3 regions of the Nocardia sp. NBC_01327 genome follow, and region 2 is predicted to be linked to each of the others. Evidence: riboswitches for the same ligand, from Rfam matches in the RefSeq annotation. Region 2 holds a riboswitch; each other region holds the start of a gene.
The links. Region 2 has a riboswitch for S-adenosylmethionine ahead of OG326_RS03495 (amino acid ABC transporter permease). Riboswitches for the same ligand answer to the same signal wherever they lie in the genome.
Positions count from the first base shown of each region.

Region 1: linked by a shared signal. The riboswitch ahead of OG326_RS07390 (bifunctional o-acetylhomoserine/o-acetylserine sulfhydrylase) and the one ahead of OG326_RS03495 (amino acid ABC transporter permease) in region 2 are both predicted to bind S-adenosylmethionine.
Region 3: linked by a shared signal. The riboswitch ahead of OG326_RS41625 (ABC transporter substrate-binding protein) and the one ahead of OG326_RS03495 (amino acid ABC transporter permease) in region 2 are both predicted to bind S-adenosylmethionine.

Region 1 covers NZ_CP108383.1:1,724,643-1,734,590, reverse strand. The annotation lists gene OG326_RS07415 (hypothetical protein) at 1-151, opposite strand, end outside; gene OG326_RS07410 (MFS transporter) at 284-1,495, opposite strand; gene OG326_RS07405 (NADP-dependent isocitrate dehydrogenase) at 1,727-2,944, opposite strand; gene OG326_RS07400 (MFS transporter) at 3,289-4,782, opposite strand; gene OG326_RS07395 (TetR/AcrR family transcriptional regulator) at 4,920-5,651, shown strand; SAM riboswitch class IV at 5,664-5,774, shown strand; gene OG326_RS07390 (bifunctional o-acetylhomoserine/o-acetylserine sulfhydrylase) at 5,867-7,216, shown strand; gene metX (homoserine O-acetyltransferase MetX) at 7,213-8,367, shown strand; gene OG326_RS07380 (hypothetical protein) at 8,553-8,714, shown strand; gene OG326_RS07375 (DUF3017 domain-containing protein) at 8,839-9,156, opposite strand; gene OG326_RS07370 (tRNA (cytidine(34)-2'-O)-methyltransferase) at 9,181-9,645, shown strand; gene OG326_RS07365 (Uma2 family endonuclease) at 9,742-9,948, shown strand, end outside.
Region 2 covers NZ_CP108383.1:786,194-796,141, reverse strand. The annotation lists gene OG326_RS03510 (ABC transporter substrate-binding protein) at 1-1,265, opposite strand, end outside; gene OG326_RS03505 (ABC transporter substrate-binding protein) at 1,381-2,361, opposite strand; gene OG326_RS03500 (amino acid ABC transporter ATP-binding protein) at 2,386-3,150, opposite strand; gene OG326_RS03495 (amino acid ABC transporter permease) at 3,147-4,025, opposite strand; SAM riboswitch class I at 4,036-4,128, opposite strand; gene OG326_RS03490 (flavin reductase family protein) at 4,200-4,751, opposite strand; gene OG326_RS03485 (hypothetical protein) at 4,895-5,599, opposite strand; gene OG326_RS03480 (hypothetical protein) at 5,778-6,491, opposite strand; gene OG326_RS03475 (hypothetical protein) at 6,620-7,336, opposite strand; gene OG326_RS03470 (HhH-GPD-type base excision DNA repair protein) at 7,499-8,077, opposite strand; gene OG326_RS03465 (methyltransferase domain-containing protein) at 8,210-9,028, shown strand; gene OG326_RS03460 (aminotransferase class I/II-fold pyridoxal phosphate-dependent enzyme) at 9,117-9,948, opposite strand, start outside.
Region 3 covers NZ_CP108383.1:9,069,886-9,079,833, forward strand. The annotation lists gene OG326_RS41585 (hypothetical protein) at 1-116, opposite strand, end outside; gene OG326_RS41590 (TetR/AcrR family transcriptional regulator) at 244-876, opposite strand; gene OG326_RS41595 (peroxidase-related enzyme) at 1,683-2,342, opposite strand; gene OG326_RS41600 (hypothetical protein) at 2,335-2,781, opposite strand; gene OG326_RS41605 (putative FMN-dependent luciferase-like monooxygenase) at 2,778-3,788, opposite strand; gene OG326_RS41610 (ABC transporter ATP-binding protein) at 3,785-4,576, opposite strand; gene OG326_RS41615 (ABC transporter ATP-binding protein) at 4,563-5,513, opposite strand; gene OG326_RS41620 (ABC transporter permease) at 5,494-7,329, opposite strand; gene OG326_RS41625 (ABC transporter substrate-binding protein) at 7,337-8,488, opposite strand; SAM riboswitch class IV at 8,526-8,641, opposite strand; gene OG326_RS41630 (HAD family hydrolase) at 8,756-9,394, opposite strand; gene OG326_RS41635 (GNAT family N-acetyltransferase) at 9,484-9,948, shown strand, end outside.

The DNA of each region.
Region 1 (9,948 bases), 940 kb from region 2:
TCTGGTTTCCGATGGTCTCACGACACGTGGTCGCACAACTGTTGAGATCGGGGCCGCAACTCACCGGATCGGCGGAAGCGACACCGGGAACGACAAGAAACAGACCGGCCAGCAAACCACCGGTGAGGACTGCGACTCGAACAGCACGCATGACGGATTTCCTTTCGTAGCAGGAGTTGTCCAGTCGAGAGCGCTCTTCGGCCGACAACTCGAGAGAATATCGGCGTTCGCTGTGAATTCAGCTCGAGGATACCTGTGAGTCTCGCGCCGGACGCCGTTTCCGCTACGCCTTACGCGAGGCGCGGGCGATCAGCACGGTGCCAGCGAACAACAGCGTGCCGAGCACCGCGAGACCCGTGCCCACCACGGCCGGAGCCGTGTAACCGAGCCCGGCGGCGATCACCAGACCACCCAGCCAGGCGCCCGCGGCATTCGCGATATTGAGCGCCGCGTGATTCAGCGCGGCAGCCAGAGTTTGCGCATCGTGTGCCACATCCATCAGCCGAGTTTGCAGGCCGGGTGCCAATGCCGCACCGGACGCTCCGACGAAGAATGCGCCCGCCGCCGCGGTATACGGATTGTGCGCCGCCGCGATAAAGACGGCCAGGATCACCACCATCGATATCAATGCCGCGAATATCGCGCGATCCACACCGCGATCGGCCAGTACGCCGCCGATGATATTGCCCGCCACCATTCCGAATCCGAACAGCATCAGCACAATCGGCACCAGGCCGACCGGCATGCCCGCCACATCGGTGAGCGTCGTGGTGATGTAGGTGTAGACCGCGAACATGCCGCCGAAGCCGACCGCGCCGACCAGCAGCGTCAGCAGCACCTGGGAACGGCGCAGCGCGCCCAGTTCGGTACGGGGATCGGTGAGCCGGATACCGGTGAGCTCCGGCACGAATCGGAAGAGCGCGGCGACCGTGGCCGCGCCGATAACGGCGACCACCACATAGGCGTCCCGCCAGCCGAGGTGCTGACCCAGCCAGGTGGCGGCGGGAACGCCGACAACATTGGCGGCGCTCAACCCCAGCATAACCGCGGCAACCGCCTTGGCACGCTGCCCCACCGGAGCCAGCGAGGCGGCGGCCAGCGAGGCCACGCCGAAATAGGCGCCGTGCGGCAGACCCGTCACGAATCGCGCGATCACCAGCGTCGTGTACGAGGGCGCGAACACCGACGCCGCATTGCCGAGCGTGAAGGCCATCATCAACGCGATCAGCAGCTTCTTGCGCGACATGCGCGCGCAGAGCGCCGCGATCACCGGAGCGCCGACCACTACGCCGAGTGCGTACGCCGAAACCGCGTGCCCCGCAACAGGTTCGGAAACATTCATCCCCCGCGCGATCTCCGGAAGCAATCCCATCGTCACGAATTCGGTTGTGCCGATGCCGAATCCGCCCATCGCCAGCGCCAGCATGGCGGGCACATGCCACCCGCGCCCGGCCGCCGGCTCGACGTACCCGGACGTGGCCGTGCTCTCGGACACGGAATCAACAGATTCGGAGACAGAATTGGCCACGACCAATCGCAACATCCGAGCGAACCCGCCCGATACCCTCCGCACCGGTGATCTCACTCACGAACAGGGCGGATGGGAACCCGGGGCACTCTTTCCCGAGTGCCGAAAGCGGCCCGAGCGCGGAAAACAGTTCGGGCACCCGCTCCGCCGAGTGGCGGGACAGGTGCCCGGAATGTGGTGGCGAGCTGCCGTTGCGCCTCAGCGCAGGGTGCGCGCCAGGTTGGCGTCGAGCACACCGAGGAATTCCTCGGTGGTGAGGTAGCCCTGATCGCCGCCGACGAGCAGCGCCAGGTCCTTGGTCATCTGGCCGTCCTCGACGGTCTTGATGACGACATCCTCGAGGGTCTGCGCGAAGGCGATGACCTCGGGGGTGTTGTCCAGCTTGCCGCGATGAGCCAGGCCACGGGTCCACGCGAAGATCGAGGCGATCGGGTTCGTGGAGGTGGGCTTGCCCTGCTGGTGCTGGCGGAAGTGCCGGGTGACGGTGCCGTGCGCGGCCTCCGCCTCACAGGTGCGGCCGTCCGGGGTGAGCAGCACCGAGGTCATCAGGCCCAGCGAGCCGAAGCCCTGCGCGACGGTGTCGGACTGCACATCGCCGTCGTAGTTCTTGCAGGCCCAGACGTAGCCGCCCTCCCACTTGAGCGCGGAGGCGACCATATCGTCGATGAGCCGGTGCTCGTAGGTCAGGCCGGCGGCGTCGAATTCCTTCTTGAACTCGGTCTGGTAGACCTCTTCGAAGGTGTCCTTGAACATGCCGTCGTAGGCCTTCAGGATGGTGTTCTTCGTGGAGAGGTACACCGGGTAGTTCTGCTGCAGACCGTAATTCAGCGAGGCACGCGCGAAATCCCGGATCGAGTCCTGGAAGTTGTACATACCCATGATCACGCCGCCGTCTTCCGGCATGCGGACGACCTCGTGCTGGATCGGCTCGGAGCCGTCCTCCGGCGTGAAGGTCAGGGTGACGGTGCCGGCCTGATGCACCTTGAAATCGGTGGCGCGGTACTGGTCACCGAAGGCGTGACGGCCGATGATGATCGGCTTGGTCCAACCCGGAACCAGACGCGGAACATTCGAGATGATGATCGGCGCACGGAAGATGGTGCCGCCCAGAATATTGCGGATGGTGCCGTTCGGCGACCGCCACATCTTCTTGAGGTCGAATTCCTCGACGCGGGCTTCATCCGGGGTGATCGTCGCGCATTTCACGCCGACGCCGTGCTTCTTGATGGCGTTGGCGGCGTCGACGGTGACCTGATCATCGGTCTTGTCGCGGTACTCGATGCCGAGGTCGTAGTACTCGAGGTTCACATCGAGGTACGGAATTATCAGCTTGTCCTTGATGAACTGCCAGATGATCCGGGTCATCTCGTCGCCATCGAGTTCGACGACAGTCCCTTCAACCTTGATCTTGGACATGGACTTCGTGTCCTCCTAGGAAGGTGGTGCTCCCATTGCACGGCCGGGTGAGCACGCTTGTGAGCGGGGACCCCGGCTGTTCAACAAACAACGTATATGCCCGACGTTTCCTGCGGGACCTCTGGTACCAGGTCCGTACAGTTTGTGGCGCCAAACAAGACGAGCGTACTGCTGCTATGAACCGCACCGCACGGGCAGCCCCCGCTGTGCGGGACCCCGCCCTCAGTTACCGGTGAGTAGTGTGCACCGTCACCACGGGGCTTTCCCGGCACGACACGGGTTGCCCCCGGCACGACGCGGGCCGCGCCCCCGGAGAGGACGCGGCCCGCGAAAGCGGTGGTAGCTCAGACTCCGACGTGCACGTGCTCGGAGCCCTCCAGCAGCGTCTCCGGCTTGTCCCGGATCATGAACGCGATGATCGGAATGGTCAGCAGGAAGAAGCCGGCGCCCGCGTAGAACGCCACGTCATAACTGTGGATCGCCGCCCGGGCCACCACATTGTCGATGGTCGGGTGATTCTTGGCATACCGCTCGGCCGCCTGCACCGAGAGCGTCATCAGCAGCGCGGTGCCGATGGAACCGCCGACCTGCTGCGCCGCGTTCAGCAGCGCACTGGCCACACCGGAATCCTTCTCGTCCACCTGATGCAGCGCGGTGGTCTGCATGGCCACGAACAATCCGCCCATGCCGAGCGCGATGAGCAGGATGGCGGGCAGCACGCTGGTGGAGTAGCTGTCACCGAAGGACAGCTGGGCCAGGTACAGCAGACCGCCCGTGCCGAGCACCGCACCGGTCAGCATGACCGGACGCGGCCCGATCTTCGGCAGCAGCGCACTGGCGATACCGGCCGAGATGACGATGCCCACCGGGAACGGCAGGAACGACACACCCGCCTTGAGCGCCGAGTACCCGAGGGTGAGCTGCAGGTAGAAGCTCAGGTTCAGGAACATGGCGAACATGGCGATCGGGGTGATGAGCGCGACCAGGAACGATCCGCCGCGGTTGATCTCACCCGGAATACGCAGTGGCAGCAGCGGATTCGCGGTACGACGTTCGATGACCACGAAGGCGACGAGCAGTGCCACACCCGCGACGAGGAAGCCGAGGGTGGTGCTCGCGGTCCAGCCGTCCGACGCCGCGCGGCTGAAGCCGTAGACGACCGAGATCAGACCGAGCGTCGCGGTGACCGCGCCGGGCAGGTCGTACCCGCCGGTGCGCGGCGCGGGAATGTCCTTGATGACGAACGCCATGGCGCCGGCGAAGGCCAGCAGTGCGATGGGCGTGTTCACCAGCAGGCACCAGCGCCAGCTGGCGTACTCGGTGAGCAGACCGCCGACGATCAGGCCGATGGCCGCGCCGCCCGCCGAGACGCCGGCGAAGACGCCGAACGCGCGCGCCCGCTCCTTGGGCTCGGTGAAGGTGATCGACACCAGCGACAGCGCCGCCGGCGCCAGCAGTGCGCCGAACGCACCCTGCAGGCCGCGACCGGCGAACAGTTCCGCGGTGTTCTGCGCGAGTCCGGCCAGCGCCGAGGCTCCGGCGAAGCCGATCAGGCCGATCAGGAAGATGCGGCGGCGGCCGAGGTAGTCGGCGAGCCGTCCGCCGAGTAGCAGCAGGCCACCGAAGATCAGCGTGTAGGCGGTGAGGATCCACTGCCGGTTGCCGTCGCTGATGCCGAGGTCCTGCTGGGCGAAGGGCAGGGAAATAGTGACGATGGTGGCGTCGAGCACCACCATCAGCTGGGCCATGGCAATCACGCCCAGCGCCAGCCAGCGCTTGGAAGCGCTTGTCTGACTTGATTTTTCATCGGGCGCGAGAGTCGCCATCCCAGTGGTCATGCCGTCTCCTCAGGAGTGGTTCGAACAGCCTGGTCCATCGTGGCACCTCCAGACAATTGGCGTCAAGAGAAAAGTGTCGCAATCAGACAGTTGGCGGTTCTCGTCACAATCTCGCCGGACGGCTATACAATGACGGCATGTCCGAGTCGTCGACGCATGCCGGTTCACTGACACTCCACAGCCCCGAGCGGGCGAGTCTGGAGCGCCATCGGCCGGGTCTGCGCGAGCGCAAGAAGCAGCAGACCCGGACGCGCATCATCGATGTGGCACTGCAGCTGTGCGATGCCCAGGGCTTCGACGCCACCACCGTCGAGCAGATCGCCGATGCGGCCGATGTCTCACCGCGCACCATCAACCGGTACTTCGACAGCAAAGAGGCGATCGTCATCGCCCCGATCGAGGACATGGGCCGGGCGCTCGCCGACCAGCTGCGCGCGCAGCCCATCACCGGCAATGAGCTGCAGGCCCTGCTCGACGCGTTCATGGCCGTGGTCGAGCAGGTCATCGAGGGCGACAATCCGCTGCCGTTCCACTGGTTTCAGCAGATGCAGCGCATCACCCAGAGCAATGCGACAGTCCGCGCCGAAAGCCTGTCCGCGGCCGATACCAAGACCCTGTCCATGACGACGGTGCTCGCCGAACGCCTGCAGACCGATCCGAACGCCATGCCGGTGCGGATGATCTCGGCCACCTGGCACGCCATCGTGCGCATCGGCATGGAGTGCGAATTCGACGCCTCCTCCGAGTTCCCCGATTGCTCCAGCGCGAGCACGGCACGCGAGCTCATCGACAATGTGCTCGCCGCCTACGAGGAGTACACGCGCAGTTGCGCCCTCCCCGTCGCGACGGCCGCCACCGGTCCCCGTTAGAATTTCGCAACAGGTCAAGAGCATCAGCGTTAAGCCCCGGCTCGCTGATCGGCAACCCTCCAGCAGCGGCGGGGTGCTCCGGGTGAGGACCAGGCGCTCGAAGGCCGAGCGCAAGCGCACTGTAGGAGGACCCGAGATGTGTTGTTGTCGAAGCTTATTCGCCTTCCGATAACGTCCACCTCCGCCATTCGGCGACCTTTTCTCTGGAGCACGACATGAGTGACTCGACCGCGCCCGCTGCCTCTTCGGCAACCAGCGACATCGACCCGGCCAACTGGTCCTTCGAGACCAAGCAGATCCACGCCGGACAGGCCCCCGACGCCACCACCGGCGCGCGCGCCCTGCCGATCTACCAGACCACCTCGTACGCCTTCCGCGATACCGATCACGCCGCCGCGCTGTTCGGTCTCGCCGAGCCGGGCAATATCTACACCCGCATCATGAATCCCACCCAGGACGTGGTGGAGCAGCGCATCGCCGCGCTCGAGGGCGGTGTGGCCGCACTGCTGCTGGCCTCCGGGCAGGCCGCGGAGACCTACGCGATCCTGAACCTCGCCTCGGCGGGCGATCACATCGTGTCCAGCCCGCACCTGTACGGCGGCACCTACAACCTCTTCCACTACTCGCTGCCCAAGCTGGGCATCGAGGTCAGCTTCGTCGAGGATCCCGATGATCTGGCGCAGTGGGAAGCGGCCGTGCGGCCGAACACCAAGGCGTTCTACGGCGAGACGATCGCCAATCCGAGCAGCTCCATCTTCGACATCCCGGGCATCGCCGGTGTCGCGCACGCGGCGGGCATCCCGCTGATCGTGGACAACACCGTCGCCACGCCGTACCTGCTCCAGCCGCTGAAGCACGGCGCGGACATCGTGGTGCACTCGGCCACCAAGTACCTGGGCGGGCACGGCGCCGCGGTCGCGGGCGTGATCGTCGACGGCGGCACCTTCGACTGGACCGTGCGCGATGCCGACGGTGAGCCGCGGTTCCCGGGCTTCACCACCCCCGATCCCAGCTACCACGGCGCCGTCTTCGCCGATCTCGGCGCGCCGGCGTACGCACTCAAGGCACGGGTGCAGCTGCTGCGCGATCTGGGCGCCGCGGCTTCGCCGTTCAACGCCTTCCTGATCAGCCAGGGCATCGAGACGCTGAGCCTGCGGCTGGAGCGGCACGTGTCCAATGCGGAGGCCGTGGCGGAGTTCCTGACGCAGCAGCCGGGCGTCGAGAAGGTCTACTACGCGGGGCTGCCGAGTTCGCCGTGGTTCGAGCGTGGCAAACAACTGGCTCCCAAGGGTGTCGGCGCCATCGTCTCGTTCGAACTGGCCGGCGGCGTGGATGCGGGCAAGAAGTTCGTGGACACCCTGGTGCTGCACAGCCATGTCGCTAACATCGGGGATGTGCGCTCGCTCGTCATCCACCCGGCTTCCACCACCCACTCCCAGCTGACACCCGAGGAGCAGCTCGCTTCCGGCGTCACCCCTGGTCTGGTCCGTTTGGCCGTGGGTATCGAGGGCATCGACGACATCCTGGCGGACCTGCGCGCCGGATTGACGGCGGCCGCAAGTTGACCGCGAATATCGAATCGAGCACTGCCCGTTCGACGGCGGAAGTCCTGCTTCCGCCGCCGGACGGCACGCTCGGCAGCATTACGATCGGGGAGGTGGCGCTGGAGAGCGGCGCCGTCCTTCCCGACGTGACGCTGGCCGTGCAACGCTGGGGCGAACTATCGGCGAATGCCGACAATCTGGTGTTGATCGAGCATGCGCTGACCGGTGATTCGCATGTGGTCGGCCCGGCCGATGTGCATCACGATCAGCCCGGCTGGTGGGACGGGACCATCGGTCCCGGCAAGGCCATCGACACCCGCGAGTGGTGTGTCATCGCCACCAATGTGCTCGGCGGCTGTAAGGGCAGTACCGGTCCGGCGTCGCTGGCGCCGGACGGAAAGCCTTGGGGCGGACGGTTTCCCGAGATCACCGTGCGCGATCAGGTGACCGCGGAGGCGCAGTTCTTCGATGTGCTCGGGGTCGAGCGCCTGGCCGCCGTCGTGGGCGGTTCCATGGGCGGCATGCGGGTGCTGGAGTGGATGATCGGATATCCCGAACGGGTCGGCGCGGCACTGGTGCTCGCGGCCAGTGCGCGGGCCACCGCCGATCAGCTCGGCCAGCAGACCACCCAGATCGCCGTCATCAAGGCCGATCCGGACTGGCAGGGCGGTGACTACTACGGCACCGGGCGTGCGCCGATGACGGGCATGGGCCTGGCGCGGCGTATGGCGCACCTCACCTATCGCGCCGAGGCCGAGCTCGATCACCGTTTCGAGAATTTCGCCCAGGGTGACGAGAACCCCTGGGAGGGTGGGCGTTACGCGGTGCAGAGCTATCTGGAGTACCAGGCCGACAAGCTCATCTCGCGTTTCGATCCGGCCACCTACGTCCTGCTCACCGAGGCGCTGAATCGGTACGACGTGGGCCGTGGGCGCGGTGGCATCGAGGCGGCGCTGTCGGGCACGCCGGTACCGTGTGTGGTCGGCGGTGTGGATTCCGATCGCCTGTATCCGCTGCGGAATCAGCAGGAGCTGGCGGATCTGCTGCCGGGCTGTAAGGGGCTGGAGATCGTGCACTCCCGCGACGGCCACGACGGCTTCCTCACCGAGACCGAGGCGGTCAGCAAGCTGATGCTCGAGACGATGGAGCTGGCGCGCGCCGCGCGTGGCTGATCGGTAGTATCGCCAGCGACCGACCGGTATGTAATGCCTGCGGTGCAATGACCGCAGACAATGCCATGAGTCGCGCCTGTTTCGTACGAATTATCTTGACGCACTGTCGGTTTCGTTCGCGTGACACCAGGTAACCGGAGACCGGAATCCGTGCCGAAACTCGGCGGTGGTCGTATGGTGGTGACATGACAGCAGCCTTCGATGACATGGATCTTCGCGATCTCGTCGCGTTGCTCTCCGATGAGGAGCAGCACGAGCTTCGCCCCGCCGTGCTGCGTGTGCTCCACCGGTTACCGGATCAGGAAATCCTGCGCCGCGAGCTGGGTCGCCGCCTCACCAACGTCTGAGCACAGTCGAGAACACCCACTAGAGAATTCCCCGGAGGCCCGGCTTCCGGGGAATTTGCCGTAGATCCGCGCGGCGCCGGATTCGCACGACTGACGGCTTCACGCGGCTGGGTGACGCCCAGATTTACGTGACGCCCAGGCTGTTGATGGTCGCGGCGAGCACGATGATCACGCTGCCGAGCACCGCCGTCCAGCCCACGTCGAACGGCTTGCTCCGCACCGCCAGCAGGCCCACGCGATCGGTCGGCAGCAGCAGTCGCAGCGCCGCCGCCAGCAGCGTCGCGCCGCCGAAGAAGAACGTCCCGCGCCGCCAGCGATCCCAGGCCAGGAACACCACGGCCACCACCATCACCGCGGCGACCAGCAGGATGGGCAGGTTGTCGCGCACCGACGCACCGAACCGGTTGCTGCGCTCTTCGGGGGCGGCATGGGCTGGACTCACGACGCAGAGCTTAACCTGGACCCCGTGTTCCATCTGGTCTTCTTCGAACCGCGCATCCCGCCCAACACCGGCAATGCCATCCGGCTCGCCGCCGGCACGGGCTGTGCGCTGCATCTGATCGAGCCGCTCGGATTCGACCTCTCGGAGCCGAAGCTGCGCCGCGCCGGCCTGGACTACCACGACCTGGCCTCCGTCACCGTCCACGAAAATCTCACCGCCGCATGGGATTCCATCAACCCCGAGCGCGTCTTCGCCTTCACCGCGGCCGCCACCACCCGCAACACCGACATCACCTACCGAGACGGCGACGTCCTCCTCTTCGGCCCCGAACCCACCGGCCTCCCCGACTCGGTCCTCACCGACCCCCGCATCACCACCCACCTCCGCATCCCCATGCTCCCCGGCCGCCGCTCCATGAACCTCGCCAACGCCGCCGCCGTCGCCGTCTACGAAGCCTGGCGCCAACAGGGCTTCCCAGGCGCGGTGTAGTGACAGACCGCGCCCATAGCGGTCTACTGGCAACCGAGGCCCACGACAATATGGACGAACCCGTCTTGTCCTCGTAAACCCCGGGAGGCTGCGGATATGCCGAACTACCCTGACGACGTGGCGCTTCCGTATACACAACCCGAGCTCCCCGAATACATGACGTGGGAGGAGCTCGAGCGACTCCCCGAAGAGATCGCCTCGCAGATCGAACTATGGGACGGCCGCGTGGTCTGGCTACGACGCGGCCCCTCGGAGCATCAGACCTTCACCAACCTGATGTGGAGCGGTTTGCGCAAGTGCGCA
Region 2 (9,948 bases):
GACTCGGCCACCGAGGCCGGTTCCAGTCGCAGGTCGAAGCCGATGGCGCGCAACTGCTGCTGGGTCAGCTCCAGAATGGCCTGGTTACCCGCGAATACCGGGGCGAAAAGCACGCCCGCGGTCAGCCGCTGGCCGTCCTTGACCCGAATGCCGTCCGCGCCCGGTACCCAGCCGGCCTGATCCAGGACCCGCTTGGCGGCATCCTGATCGAACTTCACCCGGGCCGAAAGATCCACGTAACCGGGAGTCGTGGAGGCCAGCACGCTGGTCGCCGGCTTGAACTGCGGGCCGAGGACGGTGTCCACCAGCTCCTTGCGGTTGATGGCGGTCAGCAGTGCCGCCCGCACCGCCGGATCACGCAGCGCGCCGCGCGTCACATTGGCCTGCAAGCCGAACGAGACGCCCGGGTTGACGGTGAACTGCACTCGGCCGCCGCCGCCTTCGATCTGCGAAACATCCTGCGGCAGTGCGTCACTGATGGCGTCGAGCTGTCCGGAGGCGAGACTTCCGGTGCGCACCCCGGCTTCCGGGACGACGGTGAAGACGATCTTGTCCAGGTAAGCCTCGCCCGTGTTCGCGAAAACCGCTGAACCCCAGGTGTATCCGGTGCGCTTGGCGAGCGTGGCCGAGGCGTTCTGCTTCCAATCGGCGTAGGTGAACGGGCCGGAACCGATATTGGCGCCGAGGCAGCGATCGTCCGCCGACTTCGCCACCGTGGCATCGGACTGGATGCCCAGCTGCGGGGTCGACGTCGCCTGCAGGAACTGCGCATTCGGCGTATCGAAGTTCACCCGGACCGTTTGCGGATCCACCACCGTGCTGCCCGCGTACCCGGCGAGGTAGCTGGCGCCCAGCGGGGCCTTCGCACCACCCAGGGCGACAATGGAATCGAAGTTCTTGCGCACCGAATCCGCCGTGAGCGGCGTGCCGTCACTGAAGGTGATGCCGTCCTTCAGATGGAAGCTGAAGGATTTGGCGTCCGCGCTGACGAACCAGGTATCGGCCAGCCACGGCTTGATCTGACCGGTGGCCGGATCCTGATCGACCAGCGAATCCACCACCTGCCGGTCCACATAGATGGTCTGGTTGGTGGCCGACTGCGCCGGATCGGAGCAGGTCGGGGCCAGCGACAGGCCGTAGCGCAGGGTGCCGCCGGCCTGCGGCGGGCCCGAGGGCGCACCGCCCGCACTGCTGTCCGATCCCCCACACGCCGCGAGGCTGAGGGTGGCGGCTACAGCGCCGGCCAGGGCTAGCGGGCGCATCATTGGGGACTTCAGCACTGAGGTTCTCCGGAGGGGTAGCGATGGTCGCCGAGCGGACGGCTCGGAATATGAAGGCGCAGTATGGGTGCGCGCACTGGCAGTGGATCGGGGCGGGAGGTCATGGCTTCGGCTTCGGCAGGCCGGGGGGATTGATGCGGGACTGCTGGACCACTTCGCTCTTCAGGCCCCAGCGGTCGATGACCTTCTGGTACGTGCCGTGGTCGATGGCGTACTGCACGGCCTTCTGGAACGCGCCCACCAGGCCGTTGTCCTTACGGGTGAGCACACCGATCTCGGCCTGCAGGGCGTCGCCCGCGCCGGAGAAGGTGGCGACCACCTTGGTCTGGCCGGCGGTGGCGGAGTGGTACTGCGCTGCCGGATTGGGGCCGAGCAGGCCGTCCAGGCGGCCGGAGGCGAGCGCCAGGTAGTAGTCGGTGGACTGCTGGTAGTAGGTGATATCGATCTTGGGCAGGCCCGCGGCGATATTCGCCTCGTTCCAGGACACCAGCACCTGCTCCTGATTGGTGCCGGACTGCACGCCGATCTTCTTGCCCGCCAGCGACTTCCGATCGGTGTAGGTCCAGTTCGCGCCGTTGGGCACCTCCAGCGCGAGATTGTCGAGGCGGTAGGTGGCGAAGTCGTACTTCTCCTTGCGCTCCTCGGTGACGGTGACATTGGAGATGAAGGCGTCCACCTCACCGGAGTCGACCTTCACGAAGTTCTGCGTCCAATCCGCCGCGCGCAGATCGACTTTCAGCCCGAGAATGTCGGCGAACAGTGTCGCGAAGTCGACCTCGGAGCCGACGATGGTGCGATCGTCGGTGGCGTGGAAGCGCAGCGGCGGGGCGGAGGTGGCGGCGCCGGTCACGATCAGCGTGCCGCGGTCGCGAATGGCCTGCGGTACCAGTGCGGCAATGGCATCCACCTTGTCGGCGTGCACCCGGGTGGCCTGCTCCGGCGACAGGTCGTAGACCTGCCCGTTCACCGTGCGCACGCTGTCGGAACCGCCGTCGCCGCTGCCGCAGCCGCCGACGAAGAGACCGAGGATGGCGACGGCGAGAGCGGTGCTGATCCGTCTGCGACGGCTGGACAGAGACATGAGGATCCTCAGGGGAGGGACGCGTCAGAGCGCGTGCGCGAGAAAGGCTTTGGTGCGCGAATGCGCCGGGGCGTCGAAAACCTGACAGGGCGGTCCCTGTTCGACGATCTGCCCGGCCTCCAGCAGCACCACGGTGTCGGCGACCTCGCGGGCGAAACCGAGCTCATGGGTGACGATCACCAGGGTGGAACCGCCGCGCGCCAGCTCCCGGATGACATCGAGAACCTCGCCGACCAGCTGCGGATCCAATGCGGAGGTGGGCTCGTCGAACAGCACCACCTCGGGGCGCAGCGCCAGGGCGCGGGCGATCGCGACCCGCTGCTGCTGACCGCCGGAGAGCCGGCGCGGATACTCATCGGCCTTGTCCGCCAGGCCGACCCGGTCCAGCCACTCCAGCGCCTCGGCCCGAGCCTGGGCCCGCGGCCGCCGCAGCGCACCGATGGGCGCGAGCGCCACATTGTCCCGAACCGTCAGGTGCGGAAACAGATTGAAGTTCTGGAAGACGAATCCGATACGCGCCCGCTGGCGCAGAATCTCGCGCTCGGGCAGCTCGTGCAGCTTATTGCCGCGCCGCCGGTAACCGACCAGCTCACCGCCGACCCGGACGGTTCCGGCATCCACCTTCTCCAGATGATTGATGGTGCGCAACAGCGTGGACTTGCCCGATCCGGACGGGCCGAGAATCACGGTGACCTCGCCGGGCCGCACCGTCAGATCGATCCCGCCCAGCACCTGATGGGTGCCGAAAGACTTTCTTACACTGCGCAATTCGACCGCGTACTCGCTCATCGCACACTGCCTTTCGCGAAGTGCCGCTCGATGTAGTACTGCGCGATATTCAGCAGCGTGGTCAGCACGATGTACCAGACCGTCGCCACCATCAGCAGCGGCACCACCCGGCCATTCCGGCCGAAGATCACCTGCACCTGATAGAAGAGTTCGGCGATGGCCATGGTCGAGACGATGGAGGTGCCCTTGAAAAGGCTGATCACCTCATTGGCGGCATTCGGCAGAATGCCGCGCATCGCCTGCGGGACGATCACTTGGAAGAATTGGCGCCGCCACGGGAGCCCGAGCGATTTCGCGGCCTCCCACTGCCCCTGATCGACCGAAATAATGCCCGCGCGAATGATTTCCGCGGAGTACGCCGCCTGATGCAGCGCCAAACCTATGACGGCGGCGGTGAATCCGCTCAGCACATTGTTCGTATCGGCGTGCAGGAACTCCGGTCCGAACGGAATGCCCAGCGACACAGTCTTGTACAGATAGGCGAGATTGAACCAGAAGAGCAACTGCACAATCAGCGGGATCGAACGGAATGCCCAGATGTAGGTCCAGGAAATCACCTGCAGCACCGGGTTTTTCGACAACCGGCCGATCGCCAGCCAGATCCCGATGAAGAAGCCGAGCAGTGTGCCCCAGAAGGTCAGCTCCAGTGTCACCTTCAGCGCCGCCAGCACCGACGAGGCGGTGATGTACTGCGCGAAGGTGGACCAGTCCCAGCCCGGATTGGTGATCAGGCCGTGCGCGAACTGTGCCACCAGCACCAGCGCGATGCCGCCGGTCACCCAGCGCCACGGATGCCAGGTCCGGCCGACGGTCAATTCGCTGTCGTCCGCTGCGGTCGCCTCCCGGGATCCGGGTCGCGCAGCCAGGGTGCTCATATGGATTCGTCCTCCATCGGTCCCGGCGGTAGCACCCGCACCCGCGGGCGGGGGGTTGCTGCGACGTCTACGAGCCAGGTCTCTCGGTCGCTCTGGATGGTGAGGATGACGCTACGAGCCGGGGCAGCGAGTGTCGCCGGTCCGGATCAGCGTGAGTTCAAACAGGAACGGCGCTCAGCTCGCGGCCTCGCTGATTCCCGGCGGCACGGCATCATGCAATCCACGAAAACCACTGCGGTGGAAGACGAGCGGCTCGTCGTCGGAATGTGCGCTGACCCGGTGCACACGCAGCAGGACCACGGCGTGATCACCCGCCGCGACCTGCTCGTATATCGACGCTTCCAACCACGCGGCGGCTCCCCCGATGAAGGCGGCATTGCCGTTGCCGGTGCGCAGATCCACATCCCGGAAACGATCGCCCTTCCGCGAGCTCAGACTGCGGGCCGCCGCCTCCTGATGCCCGCCGAGCAGGCTCAATCCGAGCCGGCTGGCCTTCTCCAGGCGCGGCCAGGTCTCCGAGGAGTACTGCACGCACAGGGATACCAGCGGTGGATCGAGGGATACCGGGACAAAGGTGCTCACCACCATCCCGTATGCCTCGCCGCCGATCTGCGCGCATACCGCCACCACTCCACTCGGGAAGTGCGCGAAGGTTTTTCGCAGGTCAGCGCCATCGGTAGAAGTCAGTGCGGCCCCGCCGCCGTGTATCGAGGTCAGCTCGCCCATCACCACACTCCACCACCGGGCCAACTCCCCCAACAGGTTTGAATTCACCACGATCCCAAAACGGGCGAACCCGCCCGACCATGGTGGTCGAGCGGGTCCGCCTGAATTCGGTGCGCCGGACGCGCCCCGAATCGCGTGTCTGTTTACTTGGCCGTGTTGAACGGCGCGTTGATGGTGGTGAAGTACTGCACCGCGGCCAGGATGGCGACCGGGGCGGTCACCAGCAGCTGACCCGCGAGGGTGCCCAGGAAACCGATGGCGGCCATGCCACCGAGGCAGCCGAGGACGGCGGCCGGAACGATCGGGCCGAAGAGACCCACGATCGCGGCAGCGGCAGCGCCCGCGCCGACAACACCACCGATGACGCAACCGATGGCCGCGCCGCTGATGCCGCCGACCAGGGTGCCGATGGTGGCGCCGGTCGCGATGGTGTCCTTGAGGCGGTTCCAGGCGGCCTGCTCACGGTCGTACGGGGTCTTCCAGGGCGCGGTGTCCTGGAACGGCAGGTCGACGGGCTTGTAGACGGCGTGGTCCACGTCGAACTGCGGGGTCAGAGTGGCGACATTGTCCTTGATCTCCGCGGCGATCGGGAACTGGAAATCGTCCACGCGGAAGTTCAGGTCGGTGCCCGCGACGGTGGTGCCGTTGGCGGCCTTGATCTTGAAGACACCGTCTTCATTGACCAGCGAGCCCGCATCGGTCTTGATGATCGTGCTGGTGTCGGTGGTGGTGGCGGTGTAATCGATGGCGCCCGAAGGAGACTCGGGGGCAGCATTGACAGTTCCCGCGGTCACGCCCAGCGCAGCGGTCACCAGCGCCGCAATAGCGGCGAATTTCTTCATTTTCATGTACTGCTTCCCTCATCTACTTTGTGCAGTGCGTCGGCAAGCATCGAGCAAAACCCTCGTGAACGGGACCCTTAAAACCGGCTTGATTCGAACTCGTGACACGAGGACGGCCCCCGTCCGGAGTCCGGGCGGGGGCTGTGTCCCTGCAGCTATTTCTGCGTCTCCGCAGCGTGCGTGGCTACTTGGCGGGAGCCACGTTGAAGGGAGCGTTGATGGTCGTGAAGTACTGCGCGGCAGCCAGAATCGCGACCGGAGCGGTCACCAGCAACTGGCCCGCGAGGGTACCCAGGAAGCCGATGGCGGCCATGCCACCGAGGCAGCCGAGAACGGCGGCCGGAACGATCGGGCCGAACAGGCCCACGATGGCAGCGGCAGCGGCACCGGCGCCGACAACGCCGCCGATGACACAGCCGACAGCCGCGCCGCCGACGCCACCGACCAGGGTGCCGATGGTGGCACCGGTGGAGATGGTGTCCTTCATGCGGTTCCAGGCGGCCTGCTCACGGTCGTACGGGGTCTTCCAGGGCGCGGTGTCCTCGAAAGGCAGGGCGACCGGCTGGTAGACCGCGTGCTCCACGTCGAACTGCGGGGTCAGCGTCGCGACGTTGTCCTTGATCTCCGCGGCGATCGGGAACTGGAAGTCATCGACACGGAAGCTCAGATCGGTACCGGCAACGGTGGTGCCGTTGGCGGCCTTGATCTTGAAGACACCGTTGTCATTGACCAGCGAACCACCATCGGTCTTGATGATCGTGCTGGTCTCGGTGGTGGTGGAGGTGTAGTTGATGGCGCTTGCATCAGCGGCTTCCGGGGCTGCGCCCGCGGTACCAGCGGTTACGCCCAGGGCAGCGATCATCAGCGCCGCAGCAGCGGCGCATTTCTTCGACAACATATGTTCGGTTTTCCTCATCAGGCGATCCGTAGGGGGAACTCCAAGATCGAAGCTGCATGACGAGAACAAAAGATGACTCGAAGGTGCCGCAGCAGTGAATATCTGTGCGGCACCTGTGAGTCAGCTAGTTATTTCGCAGGCGGCTGATTGATCGAAGGCTCGGTGATCGTGCTGAAGTACTGCACCGCAGCGAGAATCGCGACCGGTGCGGTAATCAGCAACTGACCCGCCAGGGTGCCGAGGAAACCGATGGCGGCAATACCGCCGAGGCAGCCCACCACGGCGGCCGGAACGATCGGGCCGAACAGGCCGACAATCGCGGCGGCCGCGGCGCCGGCGCCGATAACGCCACCGATGACGCAGCCCACTGCCGCGCCGCCGATGCCACCTACCGCGGTGCCGATGGTCGCGCCCACGCCGACGGTGTCACGCAGACGACCCCAGGCCGCCTGTTCGCGGTCGTAGTCCGACTTCCACGGCGCCGAATTCTCGAAAGGCAGTGCGACAGGCTTGTATACGGCGTGCTCGGTATCGAACTGCGGTGTCAGGGTCGCAGTACGGTCCTTGATATCCGCCGCGATCGGGAAGACGAAATCGTCTACCCGGAAGCTCAATTCGGTGCCGGCGACCGTTGTCCCATTGGCCGCCTTGATCTTGAAGACACCGTTGTCGACCACCAGCGAACCCGCGTCGGTGGAGATAACGGTGTTCTTGTCGGAATTCGTTGCCGAGTAATTGATTACACCGTTGTCCGGTACGGCCGGAGCCGCTCCGGCAGTCGCCAACGGTGCGACTGATGCCGCGATCGCAAGTGCCGCGATCCCGGTTAATTCCCTCATCTTCATTTGGTACTGCTTCCTCGCCACTGCCTGAAACGAACTGATAGCGGCAAGCATCAAGCAACCAGCGATTTCGCTGGAGGTTAAAAACCACCTTGATTCTGGGCAGGCGTAATCACATCCATTACCCGGCACGTAATCGCTTCTCGCGGAACGGTTCCGGGCGCGTCAGGCTTTTTTGGCGGCGGCCTTGGCCTGCTTCTTGAATTCCCTTACCTGCGTGAGGGTTTCGGCATCGGTCACATCCGCTACCGAGCGGCGGGAGCCGTCCTCGCCGTAGGCGCCCGCGGCCTCGCGCCAGCCACCGGCGGTGAGGCCGCGCTGTTTGCCCAGGAGGGCCAGGAAGATTCGGGCCTTCTGATCACCGAAGCCGGGCAGCGCCCTGAGGCGCTTCAGGATTTCCTTGCCGTCGGGATCACCCTGGGTCCACAGGCCCGAGGTCTTGCCGTCGTAGTTCTCGACGATGAAGTGCGCCAGCTCCTGCACCCGGCGGCCCATGGAACGGCCGTAGCGGTGGATGGCGGGCGGGGTGGAGGCCAGCTCCTCGAACTCCGCCGGATCGGTGTCGGCGATCCGCCGGATATCGAAGCCGCCCATCCGATCGGCCAGCTTCTGCGGGCCGCGGAAGGCGTGCTCCATGGGAAACTGCTGGTCCAGCAGCATGCCGGTCAGCAGGGCGAAGTCGTCGTCCGACAACAGCTTGTCCGCCTCGGGGTCCTGCGCGAGGCACAGTTTGCGGCTCACCATCGTCAGATCATCCCACCCCGCCCCGAATCCGGACCGATCACCCGGCCGCCGCGGCTCTGCCTTGCGGTGACGCGGGTCACGACTAGGCTCGGCGGCATGCCCGACACCATGGCTATTTCTACAGTGGGAACCGTGCCGCACGATGGCACCGGGGCCGGCTTACGTCCGGACCGATTCGACAGCGACGGCCAGGATCAACTGGTCGATGTCCAAGATCTGCAGGCCGCGCTACCGGGAATCCGGCGGCTGCGGAACTGGGCGCACGAGGCTCTTGCCACCCAGGCCGGCGAAAGCGCCGTCGACATCGGGTCCGGCACCGGGTCCGAGGTCTTCACCTTCGCCGAGCTGGCCGGGCCGGACGGCACCGCGATCGGCGTCGAACCAGACCCGGACCTGCGTGCCGCCGCCGAACGCCGCGCCGCGCAGACCGGTTCGGCCGCGAAGTTCGCCTCCGGGGACGCCTACGGGCTGCCCTTCGGCAGCGACACCTTCGATGTCGCCCTGTGCGAACGCGTCTTCCAACACCTGACCAGCCCGGCCCGCGCCGCCGGAGAGATCGCTCGCGTCTTGAAACCGGGCGGCCGCGTGGTCGTCCTGGACAGCGACTGGGGCACCGCCGTTGTCCATCCGGGCGACCCGAAGGTGGTGCACGAGGTCATCGAGACCATGATCGCCCGCACCACCAACCCCTTCGCCGGGCGCCGACTGGCCGGACAGCTCACCCAGGCCGGACTGGTCGTGGACGATATCGGCTCGCACGCGCTCATCCAGGACGGCGGCATCGGCGCCGGCGCACTGGTCGCCCGCATCGCGGACATGTCCGTCGCCCGCGGCTCCATCACCGTCCCGCAGCGCGATCAACTCATCGCCGACCTGGAAGCCGGTGCGGCCACCGGTGATATCCACCTCTCGGTAACCATCTTCGCGGTACTGGCCCACAAACCCAGCTGACAACACAGGGCACGCACCCGAGGGTGCGTGCCCTGCTGTTCGAATCCTTTTCGCGCGCACCGGATTCCGGTGCGCGCCTTCTTATTTGCTAAGCCCCCAGGAACTTTTCGGTTGCAGCCAGCAGAACGCAGGTGGCGACGCCGTCCATGGCCTTCTCCAGTTCACCGAGGGAGGGGAAGCTGGGGGCGAGGCGAATGTTCTTGTCCTCCGGGTCTTTTCCGTACGGGTAGGACGAACCGGCCGGAGTCAGGGCGATGCCCGCCTCCTTGGCCAGTGCCACCACACGGGCCGCGGTGCCCTCCAGCACATCCAGGCTGATGAAGTAGCCGCCCTTGGGCTCGGTCCAGGACGCCACCTTGGACGCACCCAGCCGGTCCTCCAGAATCCGCAGCACCAGTTTGAATTTCGGCTCCAGAATGGCGCGGTGCTTCTGCATATGGGTGCGCACACCCTCGGCATCGTTGAAGAAGCGCAGATGCCGCAGCTGGTTCACCTTGTCCGGGCCGATGCTCTTCTTGCCCGCATGGCTCAGGTACCACTCCAGATTGGCGGTGGCGGACCCGAAGAAGCTCACGCCCGAACCCGCGAAGGTGATCTTCGAGGTGGAGGCGAAAACGTAGGGGCGGTTGGGGTTTCCGGCCGCGGCGGCCAGACCCAGCACATCGAGCACCGGATCGGCGGTATCGGTCAGCGGGTGCACGGCGTAGGCGTTGTCCCAGAACAGGCGGAAGTCCGGCGCGGCGGTCGGCATCGAAACCAGTTCCCGCGTCACGGCTTCGGAGAAGGTGACACCGGTCGGGTTGGAGTAGTTCGGCACCGCCCAGATGCCCTTGATACTCGCGTCCGACGCCACCAGCTCCGCGATGGCGTGCACATCCGGGCCCTCATGGCCCATCGGGATCGGGATCATCTCGAAGCCG
Region 3 (9,948 bases), 800 kb from region 2:
CAGCCGGAGAGGTCGGTGTGGCGCGGGACGGCGAGCGCGGTGCCGGCATCGCGCATGGGGCGGCGGCAGACCGGGCACGGCCGGGCCGGATTGCCGTGCCCGAGGGCACGTTTCATCGACACACGACAGCCGGTGCACACCAGGTGCGTACTGCGAATTCCCCCGTACATGCCCGCCACGGTACCGCCCCCGGTACACACCCGCGAATGGAAATCGGTGCGGCCGAGGGCGGTTGACGTGCGGTCAGGCGCTGACGGCGCCCATGATGACGCGGCGCAGCACGCTGATGACCTCGTCCAGCGGCGACCGGGGTTCGGAACCGCTCCAGGCATCCACCACGTAGTTGACGGCGCCGATGATCGCCAGCACCCGCATCTCGTAGTCACCGGGCGGGATTTCACCGTGCAGGGCGGCATCCTCGGCGGCGCTGGCGAGCAGTGCGCCCCAGGCGCGGCGCAACTCGAGCCGGAACTGCTCGACCTTCGGCCCGGCGCCGACGACCTCGACCAGCGCAACCCGGGCTTTTCGGGGATCGCGCCCGATCGACTCGATATACGCGCGCACGGCGGCGTCGATGATGTCGATGGCGTTGGCATCGGAGTGCTCGGCGATGGTGGCCGCCACGGCTTCCCGTGATTCGCGGTCGATCTGCTCGTAGAGCTCGAGCAGCAGCGATTCGCGACCGGTGAACTCCTCGTAGAACTGCCGTGAGGAGAGGCCGGCGTCCTTACAGATGGCGCCGACGGAGCTGTTTGCGTATCCGTCTCGCGCGAACACCGTCAGCCCCGACTCCAGAAAACGCGCACGACGCTGCCGTTGCCGGTCTTCTACGGGCTGTCCGGCGTACATTCTTCCCGCGTTCGTTTCCTGTGACATTGCGCCAGACAATACCGAAGGGCCCGATCCCCTCGTCATGGATCGGGCCCTTCGTTTGCACCTTCGACATCCCGCGCGATAGCCGAAAGTTGGCTCAGCTGCTTCGGGCCAGTACGGCGTACCTGGGGCGGCGGGTATTGGCAGGGGAACCGCCCCAGGTTCGGAACGCGGTTCCGGGGGAAGAAACGCATTCCGATGCCGCATTGGCCCGAAAGTCACTGATCGTTTGCCAATCAACACGATACAGAGCGGACGAACTGGACGGAATACTTTTGCAGGAGATTTTTAGAATATATTTCCGCGCAAATGGCGAGTCGTGCGGCGACCAGCGTCGCACCCCTATCGAACCGGACATTCACCCTGGACATGACGAAGGGCCCGATCCCCTCGTCATGGATCAGGCCCTTCAGTACCTCGTCGGCTCCCGCGCAGTAGCCGAAAGGTGGCACTCGCGTGGCTACTTGGCGGAACCGCTCGCCGAGCCGGTCGCGAGCAGCTTCAGGATGGTCTGCACGAGTACGTCCGAGATGATGTCCGTCATGGTGGTGCTCCGATCGAATAACGGTAGCCAGTGTTGCTTCACTGACTGTTTGCCATCGGGACCATACCGAGCCGGACCACGCCTCGGGAAGCTTTTCGAGGAAAAATCTAGTTTTTTTTCGAGACGGGGTTAGACGCTGGCCTACCTGGGGTTTCAGCGAGACTCGCCGGGTCCCGGCGCTCCGGGGAAGCTGTCACGGAGATCCACACATGATGCGGTTGCTGCGACTGTCTGGCAACCCCCTTTGTACGGTTCCGGGAAGCTGTCAATCCGCCTGCGGAACCTCCGGTTCACCGAGCGTGAGCATGAGCCGATTGGCCCAGGAGAACGAGGCCGCGGACAGCACCAGATCGTGGATGTCGGTATCGGTCAGACCCAGTCGCCGCAGCCGTTCGATATGCGCGTGGCCGGCGCGCGGCGGATTGGCGGCCAGGGCGTCGACGAAATCGATAATGGCATCCCATCTTTCGTCGATGCGCACCCCATTTCCCTCATCCAGCAGGCGCTGCACATCATCGCCGCGCTTGGACAGGGCAGTGGTGAATCGCGAGTGCACCGAGGCGCAGTACTCGCACCCGTTGTGCCGTGAGGTGACGGTGGCGGCGAGTTCCCTTTCGGCACGGCCCAATCCGGCGCGACCGTAGAAGATCTCCCTGTCATTGCCACTGCGATGGGCGAGCACCTCGGGATTGCGCGCCAGCACCCGGAAGTACGGGCCCACGCCCCGATCTCCCTCGAGCAGCGGAGCCTGCCGCGCATCGGCGTCGGCCAGCCGGATGGGCTCCACCCACGGCACCCAGTCCAACTGCTCCTGCGTGAATCCGCCCGGGCGGCGGCCGGATTCGACGCTGCGCACCTCGCTGCCCGGTTCGCCGTCGCGCGAAGCGGCGGCCGATTCGGCGCTGCGCACGCTCTGTTCACTCATGTCCGGCTCCGATCAGGGTGAGACCGGCCAGCAGCCGGACCTGGAAGTGCACGAAGCCGATGAGCTGCGCCACCGTCACGATGTCGTCCGCGGACAGTCCGGCGGCCGCCAGCGCGTCGATATCCGCGCGGGTCGCCGCGGCGGGCGTGCTGGTCACCAGCGCCGCATGCCGCAGAATCGCGGCCAGCACCGGATCACCCTGTGCCGGTGCGGTTCCCAGTCCGGCATAGTGCGCGGCGAGCTCGGGCGCACCCGCCAGCTCGGCCACGGCCACGGCCGCGGCGATGAGGCGCTCGCGCCCCACCGAGGCGGCGCCGGGGCCGTCCAGCAGGGCGTCGTACACGCCCTGGGTGTGCGCTACCACGGCCGGGCGCTGCTGCCGGAGCTCGCGCACGCCCTCCGCCCGTTCGCCCAGGACGGCGTCGATCACGTCGGTCACGGAGTCGTTCCTTCCCGCCAACCCAGTTGCGGCGCAACCTTGGTGGCAATGAGTTCGATGGAGCGCAGGGTCGCCTCCTGGCCGGGGTCGACCGGGTGCACCTGCACGATGAAATCGGTGGCATGCCGCAGCGCGGCGTCCGCGGAAAGCTGTGCGACCACCTCATCGGGCGTGCCGATGAACGAGTCGCGCAGCACCTCCTGCACGGTGGTCGCCACTTCCGGACCGCCATTACGGCGCAATTGCTCCAGGAAGCGCGCCGCGCCGCGTTCGGCGAGCGTCCAGGCGGTGTCGTGATCGTCGGCCACGAAAACGCCTCGGGACGCACCGATTCGGGCCTCGACGCCGGTGGGCAGCGCATCCAGGTACGCGTCCAGCAGGGGCGTCTGGATCTCCCAGAGGGTGGCGTCCGGGGCCGCCGGATCACGCGGCTGCGCCTTCGACAGCAGCAGGCCGTCGCCCGCCAGTCCGGCGCGCGCGGCCCCGGCGGCCGAGAACGTGGCCTGCCAGATGCGGTCCCGCAGCGTCCGCGCGGGCGGATTGAGACCGCGGTCCCCGACCAGCGGTGCGCCCGTCAGCGCGGCGGTCAGCGTCGCCAGTTTCTCGGCGTACACCTGCTGCCGGTTCGCGCCGGTCAGTCCGAACAATTCGAAGGCGTGCCCGGAACCGCCCGCGCCGACACCGATTTCGAGCCGGCCCGCACTGAGCACATCCAGTACCGCCGCATCCTCGGCGACCCGGATCGGATCCTCCAGCGCCAGCGTGACAATGGCGGTGCCGAGCCGCAGCCGCGGATTGCGCGCCGCCGCATGCGCCAGGAAGACGAACGGTGACGGCAGCCCGCCCTCGGCCGGATCGAGATGGTGCTGCGCCACCCAGGCCCCGTCGTAGCCGAGCCGCTCGGCCAGATCGAACTGCTCGCGGGCGTGCCGGTACACGGTCGCCGCATCTTCGCTCGCATCGGAGCGCACCAGCCTGGTGAACAGGCCGAGGCGGTGAAAACTCATAGGGTCACCTTCCCGAGATAGGCATCGCGGACAGCCGGATTGTCGCTGAGTTCGGCGGCCGTGCCGTGCAGCACGATCTCGCCGGCACGCAGCACATTCGCGGTGTGCGCAATGCTCAGTGCCAGTTCCGCCTGCTGTTCGACGATCAGGATGGCCAGGCCCAATTCCCGGTTGAGCCGGGCGATTTCCTCCAGCACCCGATCCACGAACAGCGGGGACAGTCCCATGGTCGGCTCGTCCATGCAGATGAGCCGGGGTTTGCTCATGAGCGCCCGCGCGAAGGCCAGCATCTGCTGCTCACCGCCGGACAGGGTGCCCGCCCGCTGCGTCCGCCGCTCGGCCAGCCGCGGGAAATGCTCGAACATCTCCGCGGCCCGCGCGGCCAGCACCGAGCGGCGCTCGCGGCGGATATAGCCGCCGACAAAGAGGTTCTCCTCGACCGTCATGGCCGGAAATACCCGCCGCGCCTCCGGCACCGATGCCAAACCCGCCCGGATGCGCGCGGACGGCGGTGTCTTCGTCACCTCCACACCGTCGATGCGCACCACACCGGAGGTGGGTTTCAACAGCCCGAGCGCGGTTTTCATGGTGGTCGACTTCCCCGAGGCATTGCCGCCGAGCAGGGAGACGATTTCACCGGGACGCACCTGCAGCGACACCTCGTTCAATGCGCGCGAAGGCCCGTAATGCACTACCACGCGGTCGAATTCGAGGATCGGCGCGGCGGTCTCGTCGAAGCGCGGAGCAGCGCTGCCGGCCTCGATCACCACGGCGTCAGAGTCCGGCATCGGCGCTCACCTTCTCCTCGCCTCGAATGCTCTCCACCACTTCGCCTTCCGACTCCGGCGCAGCCTGATCGACGGCGGCATCCACAGTCGGAGCGCGGCTGCGGCCGAGATATGCCTCGATGACGCGCGGGTCGGCCAGCACCTCCTCGGGTGTGCCCTCGGCGATGACGCGCCCTTCGTCCAGCACCAGCACCCGATCGGACAGGTCGTGGACCAGATCCATCTTGTGTTCGACCAGCAGCACGGTCTGTCCCTGCGCCTTCAATTCGGCCAATTGCCTGCCGATTTCGGCGGTCTCGGTCTGGTTCATGCCTGCGGCCGGCTCATCGAGCAGCAGCAGATCGGGTTCCAGCGCCAGCGCCCGTGCGATTTCGGTGCGGCGGCGGTTGGCATAGGACAGCGTGTACGCGGCATTGTCGGCACGCGGGCCGAGCCGCTCCTGGAACCGCGCCAGCTGGGCGTCGATCCTGGCGGCGGACTCCTTGCGCTCGGCCCGCACGGACGGTGTGGGCACCAGTGCGACGAAGAGTTCCGCCAGCAGAGATATCCAGCGCAGCAATGGGATTCCCGCCAGCGAGCGCAGCGGGCGGGAGGCGCGCAGGGTGGTCTGCAAGCCGACATCCACATTCTCGCGAACGGTCATATTGCCGAACACCCGCCCGTTCTGAAACGTGCGAGCAATGCCCGCGGCGGCCGCAGCCTCCGGCTTTCCGGGGCGAATTCTTTTGCCCCGCACCAGAATATCACCACTGTCTGGCTTCAATACTCCGGAGATGAGATTGACCGTCGTCGACTTACCGGACCCGTTGGGCCCGATAATCGAGACGAATTCCCCTGGCGCAATGGTGATATCGATACCATCCACGGCGCGCACCCCGCCGAACGCACGGCGCAATCCACGCACCGTGAGCGCCGGCTCAGGCTGTGACTCGGACACGTTCCCTCCTCACCAGAATTCCCTGCGGCCGGAAGCGCACGACCAGCAGCAGCACCAGCCCGTAGAGCACGATCCGCAGTTCGGGCGCGAGTCGCAGGGCCTCCGGCGCACCGATCAACACCACGGCCCCGAGAACGGCCCCGTACGGCGAGGCGGTGCCACCGAGCACCAGAATCGTCACCACCAGCAGCGACATCGGCAGATTGAACACCGTCGGATCGATATACGAGTACTGGTGCGCCAGCAGCGAACCGCCGATCCCGGAGAAGAAGGCGGCGATCGCGAAGGCCAGCGCCTTGTAATCGCGGACCGGCACCCCCGCCGAACGGGCGGCGACCTCGTCCGCGCCGATGGCCCGGATGGCGGTGCCCAATCGTGACCGCTGCATCCCGAGGATCACCGCCAGCGTGATCGCCAGCACCACCAGCTCCAACTGGAAAATCTGGGTGTGCGTGACGAATTCGAAGCCGAACAGCTCGGGCGGCGGAATTCCGAAAATGCCGTAGCTGCCGCGTGTCACCGATTCCCAATTGCGGATCAGCGCCACCGTGACGATGCCGATGCCCAGCGTGGCAATGGCGACATAGTGTCCGCCCAGCCGCCACAGCGGTGCGGCCAGCACCGAAGACACCACGGCCGCAACGATTCCCGCCGCGATGATGGCGGGCAGGAAGGCCCAGCCGTGCGATACCGTCAGCACCGCCGAGGTGTACGCGCCGATGGCGATCGGCCCCGCCTGCCCGATGGCCAACTGTCCCGCCGACCCGGCGACCAGCGTCATGGATACGGCGATGATCGCGTACGCCAGGATCTGCGTACCCACCGAGATGCCGTAATCGTTCGATACCGCCGGAATCACCAGCCCCGCAATGGCGAAGGCGATGAGCGCATGCCACCAGCGCACCCGCAGCAGCCTCCCGGAACCGAGGAAGGTCCCGGTCAGCGGCTCGGATTCGATTGCGGGCGGGCGGGCCAGCAGTCCGCCCGGCCGCAGCACCAGGAATACCACCAGCAGGCCGAAGGTGATCAGATCCCGGTACCCGTCCCCGAAGGTGTAGATGCCGAACGCCTCCACCAGCCCGAGCACGATACCGCCGAGCACCGCACCGGGAATCGAGCCGAGCCCGCCGATGGTCGCGGCGACGAAGCCGGTCATACCGACAATGCTGCCGCTGGTCGGCGAGATGTTCGAGTTGTAGAGGCCGACGAAGATGCCCGCCAGCCCACCCAGCCCGGAGGCGATGGCGAAGGCCAGCGACTGGATCCGCCCGACGCTGATGCCCATCTGCGCGGCCGCATCCGGATCCTGCGCGGTGGCCCGGATGGCCAGCCCGTACCGGCCGAAGCGCAGAAATGCCCACAGCCCCACCATGACCGAGATCGTGATGGCGAACATGACCACATCCGAGGTTCCGAACCGCACGCCGCCGACCCGGAAGTTATTGGTGGACAGCACTTCCGGGAATGGCCGTGTTTCCGGTCCGAAGATCAGCGCCACCACGTTCTCGATGATCAACCCCGCCGCCACGGTGGCGAGCAGCGCCGAAATGGCCGGCGCCCGCCGCAGCGGGCGCACCGCCAGCACATCGATACCCACCCCGACCAGCGCGGTCACGCCGACCACCACGATGATCGCCGCCCACAGCGGCGCCCCGTGCTGGGCGATCAGCCACCAGCCCAGCACCGAACCGAAGGCGAAGATCGCGCCGTGCGCGAAATTGATGACATTGGTGACCCCGAAGATCAGGGTGATGCCCACGGCAATGAGCGCATACGCATTGCCGTGGACCAGACCCGCGATAAGCGTGTCGAACATTGCCGCGCTACTTGCTACCGGTCGGCACGAATGCGCCGTTCTTCAAGAGCAATTCGATCGGCTTCACCCCGTCCGGCCGCCGCGTCTGCTGATTGAACGCGAACGAATCACCCAGGCCGATACCGCTGAAGTTCTTGACCTCGCGCAGACCCTTCAGCACGCCCTCGCGGGTGGCGCCGCCGGACTTGGCCGCCTGCACCAGCACATTGATCGCGTCATAGGCGTAGACGTTGAAGTCGCCCGGATCGGTGTTGTACTTCGCGCGGAACTTCGTCACGAAGTCCTGCACCTTCGGATTGGTATCGGACGGCGAGAAGACGCCGTTCACGATGTCTCCCTCGGCCGCCGCGCCCGCCAGTTGAATGAACTGCGGCGTGTTCTGGCCGCCGAAGAACTGGCCGTTGTATCCCACATCGCGCAACTGTTTGACCACGAGCGCACCATCCGGGCCATATCCCAGGTGCACAAACGCATCCGGGTTCGCATCGCGGCCCTTGATCAGCACCGGCCGGAAGTCCTGCGAATCGGGCAGGATCGACGAGGAGTAGGCGATCTCGATGCCCCGCTGCTGCGCGAACTGCTGGAAGTACTTGAAAGCCTCTTTACCCCAATCGGTTTCGAGGTAGACGACCGAGACCTTCTTCGCCTTCGACTGCACCCACTGGGTATTGCGATCCTGGAAGGTGTCCAAGGTGATCGAGGGGCTCCACGAATACTCGCCGCCCTTGGTGAATTCCGTCGACGAATTGGTGAAGCCGTACTGCACCAGCTTGCCCCGGTTGTACACCGGTGACGCGGCAATCGATGCGGGAGAGGAGAAGTCGCCCAATTCGGCGATGATCGAATTGTCACCGACGAACTTGGTCGCGATCGGCACCGTCTGCTTCGGGTCGGACTGCGAGTCCTCCCACTTCAGCGCCACCTTCTTACCATTGATGCCGCCGGCCGCATTGACCTGATCGATCGCCAGATCGAAGCCCTGCTGCCACAGCCGCCCGTACTCCGCCGAGGCCCCCGACTTCGGCCCCGACACACCGAAATACACGGTGTCGCCATTGCTGTCCGACGAATTGCCGCACGCCGACAACGACCCGGCCACCACGGCCGCGGACGCGATGCCCACCACTACCCGAAGCGACCGGGACCACTGCTTACTCATCTGATTCCTCTGTACTCACCCACACCACTGCCGGGCATGAGAGCGCTTGCGATGCCCGGCGGACACCACCTGGTCGTCACCCGGGGCACCCCACCGCTGTGCGAGGGTTGCCGATCAGCGAGCCGGGGCTCGAACATGCTGATACTCGTGACCGTGGGCGCAAATGTAGCGACGCGAGGATGGGCCGAGACACCCTTGGAATCAAGGTGATGTGAAGAATGGGACGAATCGCCTGTCGCGCAGGCGGTCTCGCCGCTGGTGTGGTGGCTAAACGGCCAGGTGAGAGGCCAACCAGGCCGGGAATGCGGTGAGATCGGCGAGCACCACATCCGCACCCGCGGCGGACAGTTCGGCGGCGGAATACGGACCGGTCGTCACCGCGACAGAGCAGGCATCGGCCACCTTCGCGGCGCGCACATCACCGAGATGATCGCCCACATAGATCGACGCACCGTGCTCGCGCAGCACCTCGCCCTTCTCCTCCGCCCACGCGCCGCCGACCAGATCATCGACGTCGAGACCGAGGTGATCCAGATGCAATTGCGCGTGCGGGCCGTTCTTGGCGGTGATCACCAGCACCCGCCCGCCGGCGGCGTGCACCGCGGCCAGCGCATCGACCACACCGGGCAGATGATCGCTCGGCTCCACCGCGAGTCCGGGATAGAACTGCCGGTACATGGCCACCACCTCCGGCACCCGCTCCTGCGGGAACCATTCGGCCGCCTCCACCGCCAGCGGCGGACCCAGCCGCGACACCACCAGCTCGGAATCGATCGGCACCCCGGTCTCGGCGGCCACCGCATCCCACACCGCGGCAATGCCGGGGCGGGAGTCGATCAGCGTCATATCCAGGTCGAACCCGACAACAAGTCCGTTCGGAACGGCGGTCGCACGATCAATGGCCACGCCCCGACCATACGGACACGCCGTTCTCCCCAAGAAACCGGTTGCGACCTCGAACTAGGCTGATCGGCATGGCAAATGATCGCGGATCCCTGTTCTGCAGCGTCGAGCTCGGCGCACGCATCGAACGGGTCGAGACGGAACTGATCGCCACCGGCGGCGCGGCGGCAAGCGCCCGCCTCGGCACCGAGGAGGGATTCGTCATCCCGATCGCGGGCGGTGTGGCCGCCTTCGCCGAGTACGGCTCCCCGCTCAACAAGGTGGCGGGCCTGGGGTTCGCGGGCGTTCCCGATGCGGAGGAACTCGAGGCGGTGGAAAAACAGTTCGAGGTGCGGGACACGCCCGTTCAGATCGAGCTGGCGCATCTCGGCGAACCCGCCCTCGGCGAACTCCTCACCGCGCGCGGATACCGGCTCGTGTCGTTCGAGAATGTTCTCGGCATCGCGCTGGACAGGGCGGCCGATGCCGCTCTCCCCGCGGATGTCGAGGTAAGGCACAGCGGCACAGGAGAATTCGATATCTGGCTCGATGTCATCGCCGACGGCTTCGCGCACCCC